One region of the Serratia plymuthica genome, then DNA from elsewhere that is predicted to be linked to it. Evidence: predicted binding sites of a transcription regulator. Region 1 holds the regulator's gene; each other region holds the start of a gene.
The links. Region 1 encodes Fur, which represses iron uptake genes when iron is present. Its sites were predicted from a motif close to ATAATAATGAGAACNACTATCAA; they were not measured.
Positions count from the first base shown of each region.

Region 2: the regulator Fur is predicted to act here: its motif matches at 2,037-2,059, upstream of sufA (Fe-S cluster assembly scaffold SufA).
Region 3: the regulator Fur is predicted to act here: its motif matches at 2,066-2,088, upstream of ftnA (non-heme ferritin).
Region 4: the regulator Fur is predicted to act here: its motif matches at 1,338-1,360, upstream of sodA (superoxide dismutase [Mn]).

Region 1 covers NZ_CP068771.1:1,026,928-1,031,141, forward strand. The annotation lists gene JK621_RS04845 (glycosyltransferase) at 1-1,744, shown strand, start outside; gene fur (ferric iron uptake transcriptional regulator) at 1,951-2,397, opposite strand; gene fldA (flavodoxin FldA) at 2,720-3,259, opposite strand; gene ybfE (LexA regulated protein) at 3,489-3,776, opposite strand; gene ybfF (esterase) at 4,033-4,214, opposite strand, start outside.
Region 2 covers NZ_CP068771.1:2,004,884-2,009,097, reverse strand. The annotation lists gene sufC (Fe-S cluster assembly ATPase SufC) at 1-61, opposite strand, end outside; gene sufB (Fe-S cluster assembly protein SufB) at 104-1,600, opposite strand; gene sufA (Fe-S cluster assembly scaffold SufA) at 1,615-1,986, opposite strand; gene JK621_RS09560 (hypothetical protein) at 2,532-2,936, shown strand; gene menI (1,4-dihydroxy-2-naphthoyl-CoA hydrolase) at 2,993-3,409, opposite strand; gene ydiJ (D-2-hydroxyglutarate dehydrogenase YdiJ) at 3,406-4,214, opposite strand, start outside.
Region 3 covers NZ_CP068771.1:1,767,048-1,771,261, reverse strand. The annotation lists gene copD (copper homeostasis membrane protein CopD) at 1-706, opposite strand, end outside; gene yobA (CopC domain-containing protein YobA) at 710-1,093, opposite strand; gene ftnA (non-heme ferritin) at 1,399-1,911, opposite strand; gene JK621_RS08390 (DNA polymerase III subunit theta) at 2,286-2,516, shown strand; gene pip (prolyl aminopeptidase) at 2,547-3,500, opposite strand; gene JK621_RS08380 (TraR/DksA C4-type zinc finger protein) at 3,660-4,085, opposite strand.
Region 4 covers NZ_CP068771.1:3,457,685-3,461,898, forward strand. The annotation lists gene fdnG (formate dehydrogenase-N subunit alpha) at 1-339, opposite strand, end outside; gene fdhD (formate dehydrogenase accessory sulfurtransferase FdhD) at 484-1,311, shown strand; gene sodA (superoxide dismutase [Mn]) at 1,439-2,059, shown strand; gene JK621_RS16140 (methyl-accepting chemotaxis protein) at 2,184-4,109, shown strand; gene yiiM (6-hydroxyaminopurine reductase) at 4,207-4,214, shown strand, end outside.

The sequences.
Region 1 (4,214 bases):
TTGCGTTCCTACGCGCCAGTTGGCCGCGCAGGAAAAATTGCTGCACCGCATTTGGCTGGGCGGCGCCATTCCAGACGATGCCAGAGAGGTTATCTCCCAATGGGGAGATGCGCAGCAGGCTGTTCGCAGCACAATCGCCGACGAATGGACCGGGATGCTCTGGGTATGGGATGCGCGGCAACTCAAAAACGAGGCGTATTTTACCCCTGCGGCGGAAGTGAAAGGCGGGCTGCTGGGGGAGTTCGATGCCGGCAACCACCGGTTGCAGGTGCATTCGCTGAGTGAACTGGCGCAAAAAAGGGTCGGCGGCAACCTGGGTTTTATCCACGTGCTCCATGATAAGCGCTATTACGCCACGCTTTCTGATTACTTTCGCTTTTTGATCCTGATTGAAATGGGCGGAATGTACATGGATATCGACACCCTTCCGCACCGTTCGGCGACGTTTTTCCTGCTGAAGCCGGAAGTGCCGGATTACCTTCAGCTCCTGCCCGATGGCGAAGTCAGCCACGTCAGCGGGTTGAATTTGTTTCTTGATGAAACCGGGATGATCATTGGCCGCAGCGGCGATAGGTCGCTGTGCAAAATATTGGCGGGCCTGGATCGGATCCATGCGGCGCAAACCGGTGACGTGCCGGATAAAAACCCCATCTATGAAAGAAAGTTGTTCGATGCGTTTTATCTGTTGTGGAGCCGCCACATTGGCAGGACTTTCCTCAGCCACGATAGTTTTTGCCAGGATCATGGGGTTCATTATGACGCTGTTCCGCAGGCGGTGACCTGCGGTATCCGCGGCATGCGCCTGTTGGAAGATGTGATCACCAATGAGAGGTTGCCGCTCGGGGAGGAGGAACTGCGCAGCTATCGGCAATGCATTGATCGGCTGGAGCAGGTGGATTGGCAGCTTGAGCAACCGATGGACCTGGCGCGCCATGCGGAAATATTTACCGTCGATGAGGTGCCGCGCATGGCCTATCCGGCGCAGATAAGGTCCGATATCGATCACTACCATTACTATTCGGTGCTGTCTCATGATCGCGCGCTGGATCGGGTGAACCGGCTTTTCGGCGAGTATTTGATAGCCGATAACCGACGGCAGATCGATGAGGGCCATTACTGGCGGCCAACCGTCGGCGCGGGCGATGCGGTATTGCCGCTATCGCAGGGCGGGTTGCATTTTCTGCCGGGGTGCCAGGCGGACGACGCGGACAAGACTCGCATGGCGAAGCTGATTTTTGCCACCAGCTACCTGGAGTATTGTTCCGCCGGCAACCCGGCCGGGATGGGTTTGGTCTCTCTGCAGCAGGCGCAAAATATCGACCCCTATCTGGACCTGATTACCCTGGCTTACGATCGGTGCGGGGCGTTTGTCGGATTTTTCACTGCGGCGAGTCTCGACGAGTTATATGGCGTTGAGGCGAGCTATCTATATCGCGATGAAATAAAGCCGCTGGATGAGGCCTACGACGGTTTTGTGCGAACGCAGTGCACGGAGGACGATTACTTTATCTGCAGCCTGGCCATCGAGAGCCGGTTTCGCGGGCAGGGCTATTTTAACCCGTTGTTTGCTCTGATTAAGCAGCGCGCGCAGCAGCGCCGGGCGAAACATATCGTGCTGTGCGTATGGCAAAGCAGCGATGCCTGCCAAATCTACTTGAAGCAAGGGTTCCGCGTTCGCGGCGTTTTCGACGATGCCTGGCCGATTTTCTTCGATCGGCTGCTGTTGCTTGAATATGCATTGTGACGAGTTTACCCATCCGCGTGTCGGCGGGTGAGTTGACGGTGAAGTGAGTGTCAGTGGGTAGTGAGAGAAGTACCGCGGAGAAGTGCCGCTGCAATTGTTGTCTTTCGGATGTGATTTTCCCCGGGCCTGTCCGGGGATTTTTTTATCCCTGCCTGGAGGCATAAAAAAACCGCCGTTAAGGCGGTTCTCAATGCCGGTTGAGGGCATTATTTTTTGTCGTGCAAGGTGTCGTCTTCGCGGCAATCACCGATTTCACAGTGACCATACAGGTACAGGCTGTGGTTGGTGAGCTTGATACCATGCTGCTTGGCGATATCACGCTGACGCACTTCGATAGACTCATCGCTGAATTCGATCACTTTGCCGCAGTCCAGGCAAATCAGGTGATCGTGGTGATGCTGTTGGGTCAATTCGAACACGGACTTGCCGCCTTCGAAATTATGACGGGTTACAATGCCGGCATCATCAAACTGGTTCAGTACGCGGTAAACCGTCGCCAGGCCAATTTCTTCGCCCATGTCGATCAGTTTTTTGTACAAATCTTCCGCACTGACGTGATGGCATTCCGGATTTTGCAGTACTTCCAGGATTTTGAGTCGCGGAAGCGTGACTTTTAGGCCGGCCTTCTTCAATGCGGTGTTGTTGTCAGTCATGCGGATTCAGTCCTGTTACTATGCTAATCAAGTTGAGGCATTTTTGCCTGTGGCATCGGTCGGCACAAAGAGTTAATTGCGTGTCATTATAGAACCGGTTGCCCTAAATGGAAACCGCCGGTTGTTAACAAAGATATCATGGCACAATTGCATGTTACACACGCAACGTCTTGATGGATGGGATAAACCGATATCTCAGTCTACCTTGACGATGTGGGAAGTTACAAACATGTAGCTTCTATTGCAGAAATCCGTGCTGCCGATGAACGGCCCTGCTGGCAACACTATGCACTTTGCAGGGCTTTTGTTCAACCTTTGAGGGTTAGCCGACGATATCGGCCAGGCTCAGTTCTTCGCTGATCTGCTTCACCCAGGCTGCGACGCGTTCGTTGGTCAATTCCGGTTGACGATCTTCGTCAATCGCCAGGCCGATGAAGAAATTGTCGTCCGCCAGACCTTTCGATGCTTCGAAGTGGTAACCCTTGGTCGGCCAGTGGCCGACAATCGCGGCGCCGTGTGGCTCAATGATGTCGCGGATGGTGCCCATCGCATCACAGAAATATTCCGCGTAGTCTTCCTGATCGCCACAACCGAACAGCGCAACCAGCTTGCCGTTGAAATCAATTTCTTCCAGCGTCGGGAAGAAATCATCCCAATCGCACTGGGCTTCGCCGTAGTACCAGGTAGGAATACCCAACAGCAGAATGTCGAAAGCTTCCAGATCCTCTTTGCTGCTTTTGGCGATGTCGCGGATTTCCGACACCTCTTTGCCAAACTGCTGCTGAAGAATTTTCTGGATCATCTTGGCAATGTTTTCGGTATTGCCAGTGTCGCTGCCAAAGAAAATGCCTACATTAGCCATATCGCGTATAACCTTTAAATTCAATTAATTGCATTGCACGATGTTAGCGTTGAACGCGATAACACCGATTAAAATGATGACATGGCAAGAATCTGCCTCTTACCGGTAAGTGCGTATCATGCCAGAGATTTACCCCGGGGTTTTATCGCGTTTATGCGATGCCGGGAGGAATAAAACGGTGTTGATCGGTGTCATCCATAACACCGTGCCGCATGTGCGGCTGCAAAGATCAATGTTCCGGCTGTTCATCCGCCAGTTGTGCCAGCAGCATTTGCTCAATAAGCTCGCTGCGGCTGATATTACGCTGTTCCGCCAGTTTGTTCAGGGCGTCCACCGCATCCGCGTTGATTTTCAGTTCCACGCGCCGTAAGCCACGGACTTTATCGCGTCGAAGCTGATTACGCTTATTGATTCTAAGCTGTTCATCTCGGGATAGCGGGTTGGTTTTCGGGCGCCCCGGACGGCGTTCATCTGCGAACAGATCCAGCGTCGTGCGATCCGTTTGTTCTTTTGCCATAGGTAGCGGTACTGCAAGGGAGTTTGCATCAAAAAGCGTATACGCTTCCGGACGGTTCGGTTAACACACTTCGGGTCAATAAACCCTAACCCAAATTCACCCCCGGCCTGACGTTACTGAACACGCAGAGCAGGGCGGCAAAATTATAGCGCGCCATATTACCCCAGCAGATAGAGCAACGACAATGTTTAACTGAACCGAAAACGCGCTAAGCCGTTATCTTTAGCGCGTTTTTTCGCCAGTGGGCGGTTTTTATTCAGGCTTCGCCGAGAAAACGGTGGATGGCACGCAGTACCGCCTCCGGTTTTTCCGCGTGCACCCAGTGGCCCGTGCCGGCAACCACGTGCGCGCGCGCCTGCGGGAACTGGCGCGCGATATCTTCACGATAGCTGTCCTGAACGTAGGGGGACAGGCCGCCGCGGATAAACAACGTCGGGT
Region 2 (4,214 bases), 980 kb from region 1:
TCAATCCCTTGAGGATCTCATTGCCTTCGGCGCTGACTTTTAAATTCTTGATACTTAACATGCGATGTCCTTAGGTAGCGCTGCTGCGCTGTAAATCCGGCGTTTAGCCCACGCTGTGTTCCAGGCTGATGGCCAATAACTTTTGCGCCTCGACGGCGAATTCCAGCGGCAGTTCAGAGAACACGTCCTTGCAGAATCCGTTGACGATCATAGAGATGGCATTGTCTTCGCTGATACCGCGCTGCAAGCAGTAGAACAGTTGGTCATCGCCGATTTTCGAGGTGGTCGCTTCGTGTTCCAGCTGTGCGCTGTTATTGCGGGCCTCTACGTACGGGAAAGTATGGGCGCCGCTGTCCGGCCCAATCAGCATCGAGTCGCATTGGGTAAAGTTACGCGCGTTTTCCGCCCCCGGCAGGATCTTCACCAGGCCGCGGTAGGTGTTCTCGCTGTGCCCGGCGGAGATGCCTTTGGCAATGATGGTCGATCGGGTGTTTTTGCCGATGTGGATCATCTTGGTGCCGGTATCCGCCTGTTGATGGCCGCTGGTCAGCGCCACCGAGAAAAACTCGCCGATTGAGTTATCGCCCTGCAGGATCACGCTCGGGTATTTCCAGGTGATCGCCGAACCGGTTTCCGACTGGGTCCAGGACATCTTCGATCCCGCGCCTTCGCATAATGCGCGCTTGGTCACGAAGTTGAGAATGCCGCCTTTGCTGTCGCCGCCGGAGAACCAGTTTTGCACCGTTGAATATTTCACTTCGGCGTCTTTGTGCAGGATCACTTCCACTACCGCCGCATGCAGCTGATAGCTGTCGCGCACCGGGGCTGAGCAACCTTCGATGTAGCTGACGTAGCTGCCTTCATCGGCAATCAGGATGGTGCGTTCGAACTGACCGGTTTTGGCGGCGTTAATGCGGAAATAGGTCGATAGCTCCATCGGGCAGCGCACGCCTTTCGGCACGTAGACAAAAGTGCCGTCGGAGGCCACTGCGGCGTTCAGCGCGGCAAAGAAGTTATCATTGGACGGGACGACGCGGCCCAGGTACTTGCGCACCAGATCCGGATATTCCTGAATCGCCTCGCCGAACGAGCAGAAAATCACCCCGCTTTCCGCCAGTTTTTCGCGGTAGGTAGTGGAGACCGATACCGAGTCGAAGATCGCGTCTACCGCCACTTCGCTGCCTTCGCGCACCGGCACGCCGAGTTGGTTAAACGCCAGCTCAACCTCGCTGGTCAGATAGCTGTTTTCGGTTGCCGCGCCGGGTTGCTGTTCGGCACCGGGCTGGGAACCGCAGGCGTCGTCGCAGCTGCCGCAGGAGGGCGCGGAGTAATAGCTGTAATCCTGGTAGTTCAGCCGGTCATAGTTCGCTTTCAACCAATGCGGCTCTTCCATTTGCAGCCAGGCACGGTAAGCCTCCAGGCGGAATTCCAGCATCCACTCAGGTTCGTTGCGCTTGGCCGAGATGGCGCGCACCACGTCTTCGTTGATGCCCGTCGCCAATTCATCGGTATCCAACTGGGTGAAAAAGCCTTCTTTGTAGCGACCTTCGCTGACCCAAGCCTGCACTTCATTAGGCATTTCTATATTGCTTCGTGTCATGTTGATTGCATCGCTCAAACGCCAAAGCTCTCGCCGCACCCGCAGGCATGCTGAGCTTTAGGGTTATTGAATTTGAATATTTGATTCAGCCCTTCACGGACAAAATCTACCGTGGTGCCATCGATGAACGGCATGGCTTTCAGCGGCACATACAGTTTTGCGCCATCGCGCTCGAACAGCAGGTCGTCTTCTGCCGGGGCACGGGTGAGATCCAGCACATAGGCAAACCCGGCGCAGCCTGATTGCTTCACCCCGAGTTGCAGCCCCTTCACTTGCGGATCCTGCTGCATCAATTTAGTAATTTGTCGTACGGCGTCGTCACTGAGCAAAATGCCTTGCCAGACATTTTCGTCCAGAGAAAAGGTGCCGACATTTTCCGTTTGCATATGGCCTACCTCACACTCGTGTTTTACCGCAGCCAATCTGGGTTTCTTATATGTTAGTGATAACAATTATCACTTCAACCGTTTGTTTTGCGGGGGTATCCGCCAAAAGCCCATTTTTATGCTGCCTCAATAGGGAACAGTCTGAGCGCCTGACACAGTCCGGTGGAGACGCGTTCATTTTATCCTTATGAATTTGCTGTACATCCTGTATCACCGCCCCGCCCAACCGCTGGCCCGTCCTCTTTGCAGCACCGGCTTTTATTGTCGATCTAAACATTCATAGAAAATACCTATTTCAACATTTTGTCTGTCTCAAAAATGCGTTTATTGACAATTCGCGGTGTTTTCCGTTGTTTGCGCCGCCCTCCCGCAGTGGCCGAAACCGCTGGCATTGCTTAAAGTTTAGCCGCTACTGACTGATATTGGGCCGTAGCAGAACAAATGCAGCCCCGGCGGCCGATAAAAATTTCAACAGAATGATTGATCGCGAACGCATCCGTAAATATGATAATGATTATCATTTAAATTCAGGTGGCGCGGATATAATGGCTATTTCGATCGGTGCGTGGCTGTTGGGCAAAATTGATGACTATAAATTCAGCGTGCGTGATGCCACGGTAGATTTCTACATGGCGGAGGCGTCGCTCAGGCGGCCAGAGTGCAATATCAACCATCTGAAGCGCTACAATAACGTCAGCCTGAACATGGCCAATCTGTGTCTGGAAAACGGTGATGATGAAAGCTATTTGCATGCGCTGAGCAAACTGCATAACCGGCTGATCGTCGAAATCAACAATCCGCAGCGTTGCCAGCTGTTTCGGGTTCAGAGCTATCATTTTGCCCGTCATACCCTGACCTTAATCTGCCAGAAATATGCGATGGAAGGCACCTGGGAGAAGGCTAACGCCTTCCAGAAGGATTTCGTCAAGCGGGTGCCGTTCCAGCTCTAAACGCCTGCGGAACGGCAACGGAGCACCCGCAGGCAAGGCGCCTGCGGGTGGGAGGATCAGTCGATCACTGCGGTGGTCAAGCGTGAGGTGCAGCACAACCGGTCACGCGAATCGAATATCTCGATCTGCCACACCTGATGCCGCCGGCCCACGTGCAGCGCACGGCATACGCCGCGCACCTGCCCTTCAAACGCCGCCCGCAAATGGTTGGCATTGATTTCCAGCCCCACCACTTTCTGCTCCCCTTCGCTGCACAGATAGCCGGCCATCGATCCCATCGACTCCGCCAGCACCACCGATGCCCCGCCGTGCAGCAACCCGAAAGGTTGCCGGGTGCGGTGGTCCACCGGCATCGTGGCTTCAAGAAAATCGTCTTCCAGCCGGGTGAAGTGAATCCCCACATGGCTTACCATGCATCCCTCACCGGCGCGGTTTAACTGCTCCAGCGTCGTTTCTCGTTTCCACAATTTCACGCAATCATCTCCAGAAGTGCCTGTAACGGGTGGCGCACGCCGTTACCCTCAATGCGTTTGACCTGGCTGCGACAAGAATAGCCGGTCGCCAGACAACGTTGCCGCGGCAAACGTTGCAACGCCTGGTGCCATGATAGCTCATAAATCCCGAGCGAATTCTCCAGGTTCTTCACTTCATGCCCGTAGGTGCCCGCCATGCCGCAACAGCCCACGCTGACGTTTTCCAGCCTGGCCCCGAAGCGCGAGAAGATCGACGCCCAATGCTGGCCGCTGGCCGGCAGCGCCGTGGTTTCGGTACAGTGGCCAAACAGGTACCAGGCCTCGCCGGTCGCCGGTTGCTCGGCACGTTCCGCCAGCAGTTGTTGCAGCCATTCATGTACCAGTTGCACCTGGAAGTCACCGCGCGTTTCGCCGAGGATCTCGCTATATTCGTCGCGATAGCACAGCACCAGCGCCGGATCGACCCCTACCAGCGGCATCCCGAGCTTGGCCACTCGATTGAGGAAATCGGCGGTTTTGCGCGCGGTGCGGGCAAAGCGCGTCAAGAAGCCTTTGATATGCTGCGCCTTGCCGTTCGGCGAGAAGGGCAGCAGCACCGGCTGGTAACCGAGTTTTTCCACCAGCCGTACAAAGTCCGCCACCACCTTGGCGTCGTAATAGCTGGTGAAGGGATCCTGCACGATCAGCACGTGTTGCTCACGCTGTTCGGCGCTCAACGCCTCAAGTTGCTCCAGCGTCATGGTCAAGGCGCCGTGGCCGGAAAGCTGCTGACGCAGCGTCGGGCTGGAGAGCATTGGCAAATCGA
Region 3 (4,214 bases), 740 kb from region 1:
GCGCGGTTTTGAACAACAACAGACGCTGGTATGGCGAAGCCACGTCCAGCGGCCAGTTGCCGAGAATAATCAAACTGTTAATTACGCCGGTCAATATCACCAACGCCACCGCCAGGTGCCCCCAGCGTGAGAAACGTATCAAGGTGCTCACCGCGTCGCTGCGCCATTGCGGCTGGGCAAGATAGCGCAGACAGAGCAACAGCGGCAGCAAGCTGCCGAACCAGTAACCGGCGGCCAACAGGTGCAGTGCATGGTTAAAACGGTGCAGCACGCCGAGTGCACCCCCATGCATCGCCGCATGGCCGATAAACGCCATGCTGACCAGCAACAACGTGGAAAGCAGCGCCAAAAGCCGTACACGGCGCCGATCCGGCAGCCACAGGCTTAACAACGCCAGCAGCGACATGCCCAAATGCCAGCGCCAGATCTCGCCGAAGGTGGTGCCCAGTACCGCCCACCAAACCTCGGGTTGCCAGGTATCGGCCCAGCCATCCCCCATCTGCCCGGCTTGAATAGCCAGCAGCGCCACGGCAGAAAGCCCGGCAAGCCAGGTGCTGGAGACCAGCAGAGGACGCACGTCACGAGAGAGATACGGGGAAAGGCGCTGCGGCGACAATAAGGCGGTGAACAGGCTGGTGCCAAACATCAGCATCACCGCCGCAAAGTGCACAAAGCGACACAGAACAAACAGGGCCGCCAGACTCATAGCTTAGTTGACGGTGAAACTGTACTGGCCTTTGGTTTTATGACCGTCGACCGAAACCACATGCCAGCTGACGTTATATTTACCGGCAGCCAGATCGTCTTCGATAGGCAAATTGATCTGGGTGCTGTTGTTCGCGTCGAGCTGCAATTTACCGGTTTTCACTTTGGCGTCGTTCGGGCCGGTGATTTTCACGCCGCTGAAGTTAGGCTCAATACCTTCGGAGAAATTGAGCGTCAGCACCTTCGGTGCCGGGCTGACGATGGCATCTTCCGCCGGCGTCTGCACTTTTAAATGGGCATGCGCCAGCGCCTGCTGTGAAGACAGCCCGACAAACAGCACGAAAATGGTAGAAAGCAGGCGATACGAAGAGCGAATTTTACCGATCACAGTGATATCCCTTAAAGCAATAATCGAGGGTGATAAGGGTTAAGGCCGGCAGCCGTAACCCACCGCAGATGATTGCGCCACGGGTAAACAGAAGGAGCGGGAATAACGGCTAACCCGCTGTTTTGACTCTCTACCCTCCCTGTAGCGTATCGTATTAAATGATAACGAGACTCGATCCGTAAGTCGAGCAGAACGCTGGCATTCTGCGATCTGGCAGCACGTATCGCTGTAAAACCACGTTAAATCCAGGGCAAAAAAAAAGCGCGCCAGGCAAAGCCCGACACGCGGTTTTTCAGCGAGGGTTATCAGCCCTGGCCGTTTTCACCGGCTGCACCCATTTTCTTCAGATCTTTATCGATGAAGAACAGAGCCTTGCCGCTGTTGCCCACCAGCGCCAGTTTATCCAGCACGGATTTGAACAGTTTCTCTTCTTCGTGCTGCTCAGCGACATACCACTGCAGGAAGTTGAAGGTAGAGTAGTCATGAGCGGTCATTGCCGCGTGCGCCAGTTCGTTGATCTGGCGAGTAATCAGTTGCTCATGTTCGTAAGTCTGTTGGAACACGTCCGCCAGGGATTCGAACTCAACCGGCGGCGCGGCGATGCTGCCCAGCAGCGGCAGGGAGCCGGTATCGCTCAGATAATCGAACAGACGTTGCATGTGCTGCATCTCTTCCTGAGAATGCTCTTTAAGAAATGCGGCCGCGCCCTCAAAGCCTTTATCGCTGCACCATGCACTCATTTGCAGGTACATGTTGGCGGAATAAAATTCCAGATTCAGTTGCTCATTCAGCTTTTTGGTCATTTCTTGCGTCAGCATAATTATCCCTTTTATTTTGCAGGTATCGATTTAATTTTTCCGTATTATGCCTCGGTAAGAACAAAATAAAAACACCTGATTTAAATTACGCTAAGTTTTATTTTTAAAAACATAAAAATCAACTAGTTATATTAAAACTCAATTATTCACTCAAATTATTATGATAACTATTTTCATCTGTATATTTAACCAAAAAGCGAATCATTCTTATTTAATAAAATAAATAGATTGCATTGCCTTCATCATAATAAATAATCGCTGATGGCCAACGTTATTCCCCCCGCCCTGCTCTCCTTGCGCTTCAGGCTTGCCAAGCGCCGCCGGGTGCATTACCTTCTGCGCTGATCCAATGCGGTGACAGTAAGGAGAATACGGTGGGTTACAATCTGGCAGAGCTTTCCAAAGAAGAGATGGACAAAGTGAACGTTGATCTCGCGGCTTCCGGCGTGGCGTTTAAAGAACGCTATAACATGCCGGTGATCCCAGAAATGGTTGAGCGCGAGCAGCCGGCGCACCTGCGCGATTATTTCCGCGAACGCGTGGCGTTCTATCGCGTCGAATCACACAAGTATTCGCGCCTGCCGTACGAGCCGAAATCCAGGTAAAAAAAACCCGCCGTTATGGCGGGTTTTGCGTTATTTTGCGGCAAACCTGTCGGTAGCCAGCATCAACTGATGCAGGATACCCGGTTCATCGAAGGAGTGTCCGGCCCCCTCGACGATATGCAACTCCGCCTCCGGCCAGACCTTCGCCAAATCCCAGGCATTTTGCACCTGACAAGCCATGTCGTAACGGCCATGGATGATCACCGCCGGGATATGGCGAATCAACGAAACGTTGCGCAGCAACTGGTCATCGCTGTCCAGGAAGCCCTGATGGGTAAAGTAGTGGTTTTCGATGCGGGCGAACGCCAGCGCAAAGTCATCCTCACCAAAGGAGGCGGACTCGGTGCTTGGCAACAGCGTTACCGTCTCCCCTTCCCACACGCTCCACAGCTTCGCCGCTTCGAGCTGCACTTGCAGATCCTTTGAGGTCAAACGCTGGCGGTAGGCCGCGATCACGTCCTTGCGCTCTTCTTCTGAAAGAATCGACAGCACGCGTTCCCATTTCTCCGGGAAGAAGCGTGAAGCACCATCCTGGTAATACCAGCTCAGCTCCTGCTTGCGCAGCGTGAAAATACCCCGCAACACCAGTTCGCTAACGCGCTGCGGATGGGTTTGCGCATAGGCCAGCGCCAGCGTCGATCCCCATGAGCCGCCGAACACCAGCCATTGATCCACACCGGCCATTTCGCGCAGGCGTTCAATGTCCTGCACCAGGTGCCAGGTCGTGTTGTTGTCCAGGCTGGCGTGCGGTTTGGAGCGGCCGCAGCCGCGCTGATCGAACAGCAGCACCTTATAGCGCTGCGGATCGAACAGTTGGCGGTGATAGGAGGAAATACCGCCGCCCGGCCCGCCATGAATAAATACCGCCGGCTTACCCTTAGGGTTGCCGCTCAGTTCCCAGTAGATCCGGTGGCCATCCCCTGTGTCCAGCCAACCGCTGTCATACGCTGCTAACGGCGGGTACAAACCTCGTAATTGTTCCATGGCGCTTCCGTCTCTCTGTGGTCGTACCCTCATAAAAGCCGAAGCGGCCCATCAGGTCAACGGTAAAACCCGAAAACTCCTACAGTCTCCAACAAGTTAACGTGCGTTTGCTTAAAATGACTGCAAAATGCCCTTTGCCCCAGGCAGCCAATCTTCGCATCAGCCTCTCTTGCGCAAGTGCGGCTCACGCATTTCCTGAGCGGTTTTCGCTTCAATGCTCAGTTCCGCCGTGGGTCGCAATAGCAGACGTGCCAGGCCAATAGGTTCTCCGGTTTCCAGGCAGTAGCCATATTCGCCGTTGTAAAGCCGGGTCAGCGCCGCAGCGATCTTTGGCAGCAAGCGGCTTTCGCGATCCAACTGGCGGAACAGCAATCGCAGGTCTTCTTCACGCGCGGCTTTATCCGCTTCGTCGCCGGTCACCTCACCGCCGTCGATGTCACGTTTCAACGCCTCTATGTGCAGCAGCAGTTTTTGCTGCTCCTCCAGCAGGCGTTGGCGAAAAAACGCCTGCTGTGCCGGGTTCATATAATCAGACTCCGGCATGGCCAGGAGCTGCTGTGGGTTTAACAAGGAAACGACGGTCATTGCGCTCTCCGGTAATCGTTAATTTGTTACATTATAACATAACAAACCAATTGAGCAGCCTTTCATAAAAAAACAAAATACTCACGCTTAACAAGCGATTGACCAAAACATACGTTTTCATGCTTGCAA
Region 4 (4,214 bases), 2.4 Mb from region 1:
ATACTCCGGAAACTGGAGACGGCTAGCACTGTGGATGAAGTCGACCAGCCCCGCGCCTTTCGGGCAAAGCGCGCCGCGGTTTACCGGGTGATCCGGGTCCCCTTCAATGTGGAATATGCTTTCTTTGGCGTTTTTGGCGCCATCACCAAGGCTGTACATCAACAGCCCACAGCCGACGGAACAATACGTACAGGTATTACGGGTTTCACGGGCGCGCAGCAGTTTGTACTGCCGGGTCTCCGCTAACGCCACTTCCGGGGCAAAGCCCAGTGCGGCTACCGTCGTTCCTGCCATACCGCCAGCGCAGATCTTAAAGAACTGCCTTCTGCTGACCTGCATGGGGGTCTCCTTTCACTCTCGATTGTCACATTGTTTCAAATGGCGCTTTCCCCCTTGAAGCGGGAAGCGCTAAAATCGATCTTGTTTTTACGCGGCAATATTACCACAGCGTATATGGGGTTGTTACAAACAGGTGCCAGTTAAGTGAACACTATAAACCCAGAGCAGCACATAAATGAGACCTCGCTCACAGGGGTGACCCAGGCCCAGGTTTATCAGCGCGGGCAACTCGCCACCGCGCAGCCGGACTGGCTGGCGGAAGAAGTGCCGGTCGCCCTGGTCTATAACGGCATCTCTCACGTGGTGATGATGTGTACGCCAAAAGATCTGGAGGCATTCGCCCTCGGCTTTTCGCTGTCCGAAGGCATTATCGAGTCACCGCGCGATATCTACAGTATAGAGATTAACCAAACCTGTAACGGGCTGGAGGTGCAAATAGAGCTCTCCAGCCGCCGCTTCGCCGGGCTGAAGGAGCGCCGCCGCGCCATGGCGGGCCGCACCGGCTGCGGCGTGTGCGGCATCGAACAGTTAGCAGATATTTTTCGCCCACTGCCGGCATTGCCGTTCACCCAAACGTTTTCTCTCGCCAACCTCGACCACGCGCTGGGGCAGCTCAAACAGGTGCAGAACGTCGGGCAGCTCACCGGCTGCACCCACGCCGCCAGTTGGATTTCGCCGCAGGGTGAACTGCTGGGCGGCTGCGAAGACGTCGGCCGCCACGTAGCGCTCGACAAGCTGCTCGGCGTGCGCGCGAAGCAAGATTGGCAACAGGGCGCGGTATTAACGTCCAGCCGTGCCAGCTATGAAATGGTGCAAAAATCCGCGATGTGCGGCGTCGAGATCCTGTTCGTGGTTTCTGCGGCCACCTCGTTGGCGGTGGAAATCGCCGAGCGCAGCAACCTGACGCTGGTCGGTTTCAGCAAACCCGGCCGCGCCACGGTGTTTACTCACCCGCAGCGCATTGTGGATTAATTTAATGCCTTACACTAAGTAGGGCATTGATAATCATTTTCAAGATCATTTAATTAACTATAATGATCCGACTGCTTACGCGGTGCTCGCACCTTGCGCCGCCCATACCCCACTGGAGATGATGATTATGAGTTATTCACTGCCATCCCTGCCGTACGCCTACGACGCACTGGAACCGCATTTCGACAAGCAGACGATGGAAATCCATCACACCAAACACCACCAGACTTACGTCAACAACGCGAACACCGTGCTGGAAGCGTACCCTGAGCTGGCTTCGCTGAGCGTTGAAGCGCTGATCCAGGATCTGGATAAAGTGCCTGCCGACAAGCGCACTTTCATGCGTAACAACGCCGGTGGCCACGCTAACCACAGCCTGTTCTGGAAAGGCCTGAAAATCGGCACCACGCTGGGTGGCGATTTGAAAGCCGCTATCGAGCGCGATTTCGGCAGCGTCGAGAAATTCCAGGAAGAGTTCGAGAAAGCCGCAGCGACCCGCTTCGGTTCAGGTTGGGCCTGGCTGGTGCTGAAAGGCGACAAACTGGCCGTGGTATCTACCGCTAACCAGGACAGCCCGCTGATGGGCGAAGCCGTTGCCGGCGTTTCAGGCTTCCCAATCATTGGCCTGGACGTGTGGGAACACGCTTACTACCTGAAATATCAGAACAAACGCCCAGACTACATCAAAGCGTTCTGGAACGTGGTTAACTGGGACGAAGCGGCAGCACGCTTCGCTGCGAAGAAGTAATTCGCCCCCGGCACTGATGATGCCCGCGTGAAGCGGGCATTTTTTTGCCCAAAATCCGCTAAAGTTTGACCGCCCTTTGCCGATGGTTTGTTCAATAGACGTTCGCCCGCAAAGGAAAAATAATATGGCGGCATGGCAAACACTGGCAGGAAAGTTCGTTCATCTCACCGTGGGTAAAAAACTCGGCCTCGGGTTTGGTCTGATGCTGCTGCTGACGGCGATCATCGCCGGTACCGGCGCGCAATATCTGCATATCATCGAATCCCGCGCCGACCGCATCGATTTCAGCAACCGGCTGAATGACGAAATCAATCAGGCCAAATATAACCGCGCGCTGTTCGGCCAGACCTACCGGCCGGAGTACCTGAAAAATAACCGCGCCAATATCGAAAACGCGGTGCAGTTGATCAACCAGGGCCAGGCGTTGGACTGGGATGCCCAAAACCGGCAAGACCTGCAGCGGCTGATGGTATTGATCGGCGAATACCAGCAACAGCAAAACGCCTTCGAAAAGGCGGTGGCGGCAAAAGACGCGGTACGCCAAAGCTGGAACATGTCGGAAGTGCAAGACAGCCTGAATCAGGTAGAGCGCCAACTGACCAATGGCGAGCTGCAACTGGCTTTTGTTCAGTTGAATCAGAAGCTGACCCTGGTGCGCTACGGTGCGCGCGGCCTGTTGCTCAGCCTGAACCGCGAATCTGAAGCGCCGCTGATAACGGCGATTGATGACGCACGCAGCACGGCAAACGCACTCAGCCGACGGCTCAGCGATGCCCAGCGCCCCCTGCTGCAACCGCTGTTGAGCGCGCTCGACGACTACAAAAACCGCATCGAAGCTTACCTGCCGGCCTACGAACAGGAACAGCAGATCAGCCAACGGCTGGGCGACAGCGCTCAGGAGGTCGGTACGCTGGTCAATGCCTTTATGCGGGACGAACTGGCGCAAACCCATAACGACATTAATACGGCGCAGCTGCAGATGGGCATCACCACGCTGGTTGCCATTATCGCCGGGTTGCTGATTGCCTGGCGCATCACGCTGCAGATCACCCGGCCGTTGCGCAGCACGCTGGCGCTGGCGGAACGCATCGCCAACGGCGATCTGCGCCAGGCGCAGACCAGCCCCCGCCGCGACGAGCTGGGCCAATTGCTGAATGCGGTGGCGGCGATGAGCCAAAACCTGCGCGATATGATCGAAAAAATCCAGATGGGGGTCCGCCAGGTCTCCACCGCCGCGGCGGAGATTGCCGCAGGCAACACCGATTTGTCCTCTCGCACCGAACAGCAGGCGGCGGCGGTAGAAGAGACCGCCGCCAGCATGGAGCAACTGACCGCCACGGTGAAGCAGAACGCCGAAAATGCTCACCACGCCAACCAACTGGCTACCGACGCTTCGCAAACTGCCCAACAGGGCGGCAAGCTGGTGGCGAACGTGGTCAGCACCATGCGCGATATTTCCAGTAGTTCGCGACGCATCGCCGAAATTACCACCCTGATCAACGGTATTGCTTTCCAGACCAATATTCTGGCGCTCAATGCCGCCGTAGAAGCGGCGCGCGCCGGCGAACAGGGGCGCGGCTTTTCGGTGGTGGCCAGCGAAGTACGCAATCTGGCGCAACGCAGTGCCCAGGCGGCAAAAGAGATCGAAGGGCTGATCGCCGAATCGGTCAGCCGGGTGCAAACCGGCACCACCCTGGTGGAGAATACCGGCAGCACCATGGAACAAATTGTCCTGTCGGTGACCCACGTGCGCGACATCATGGCGGAGATCGCCGCCGCCTCCGACGAGCAGACGCGCGGCATCGCCCAGATCGGCCAGGCGATTGTCGAAATGGATCACACCACCCAACAGAATGCCGCACTGGTGGAGGAATCCGCCGCCGCCGCCGACTCGCTGGAAGAGCAGGCTGAAATGCTGCTGCAAAGCGTCTCGGTGTTCCGCCTGGCGGAGCAGCAAGCCAACGCCGCCGTGGCGAAAACCCGCGCGCCAAAAGCCCCGGCGATTAAAACGCAGTCAGCGGTAGCGCAAGACAACTGGACCACGTTCTGATGCATCTCCCCGCCCGGTTATTTTCGGGCGGGATATCCTGTCCCTCCCGATCAACTCAGGCTATGCTGAACCTCTGACGCAAAGAACGGAGGCGCATATGCATCA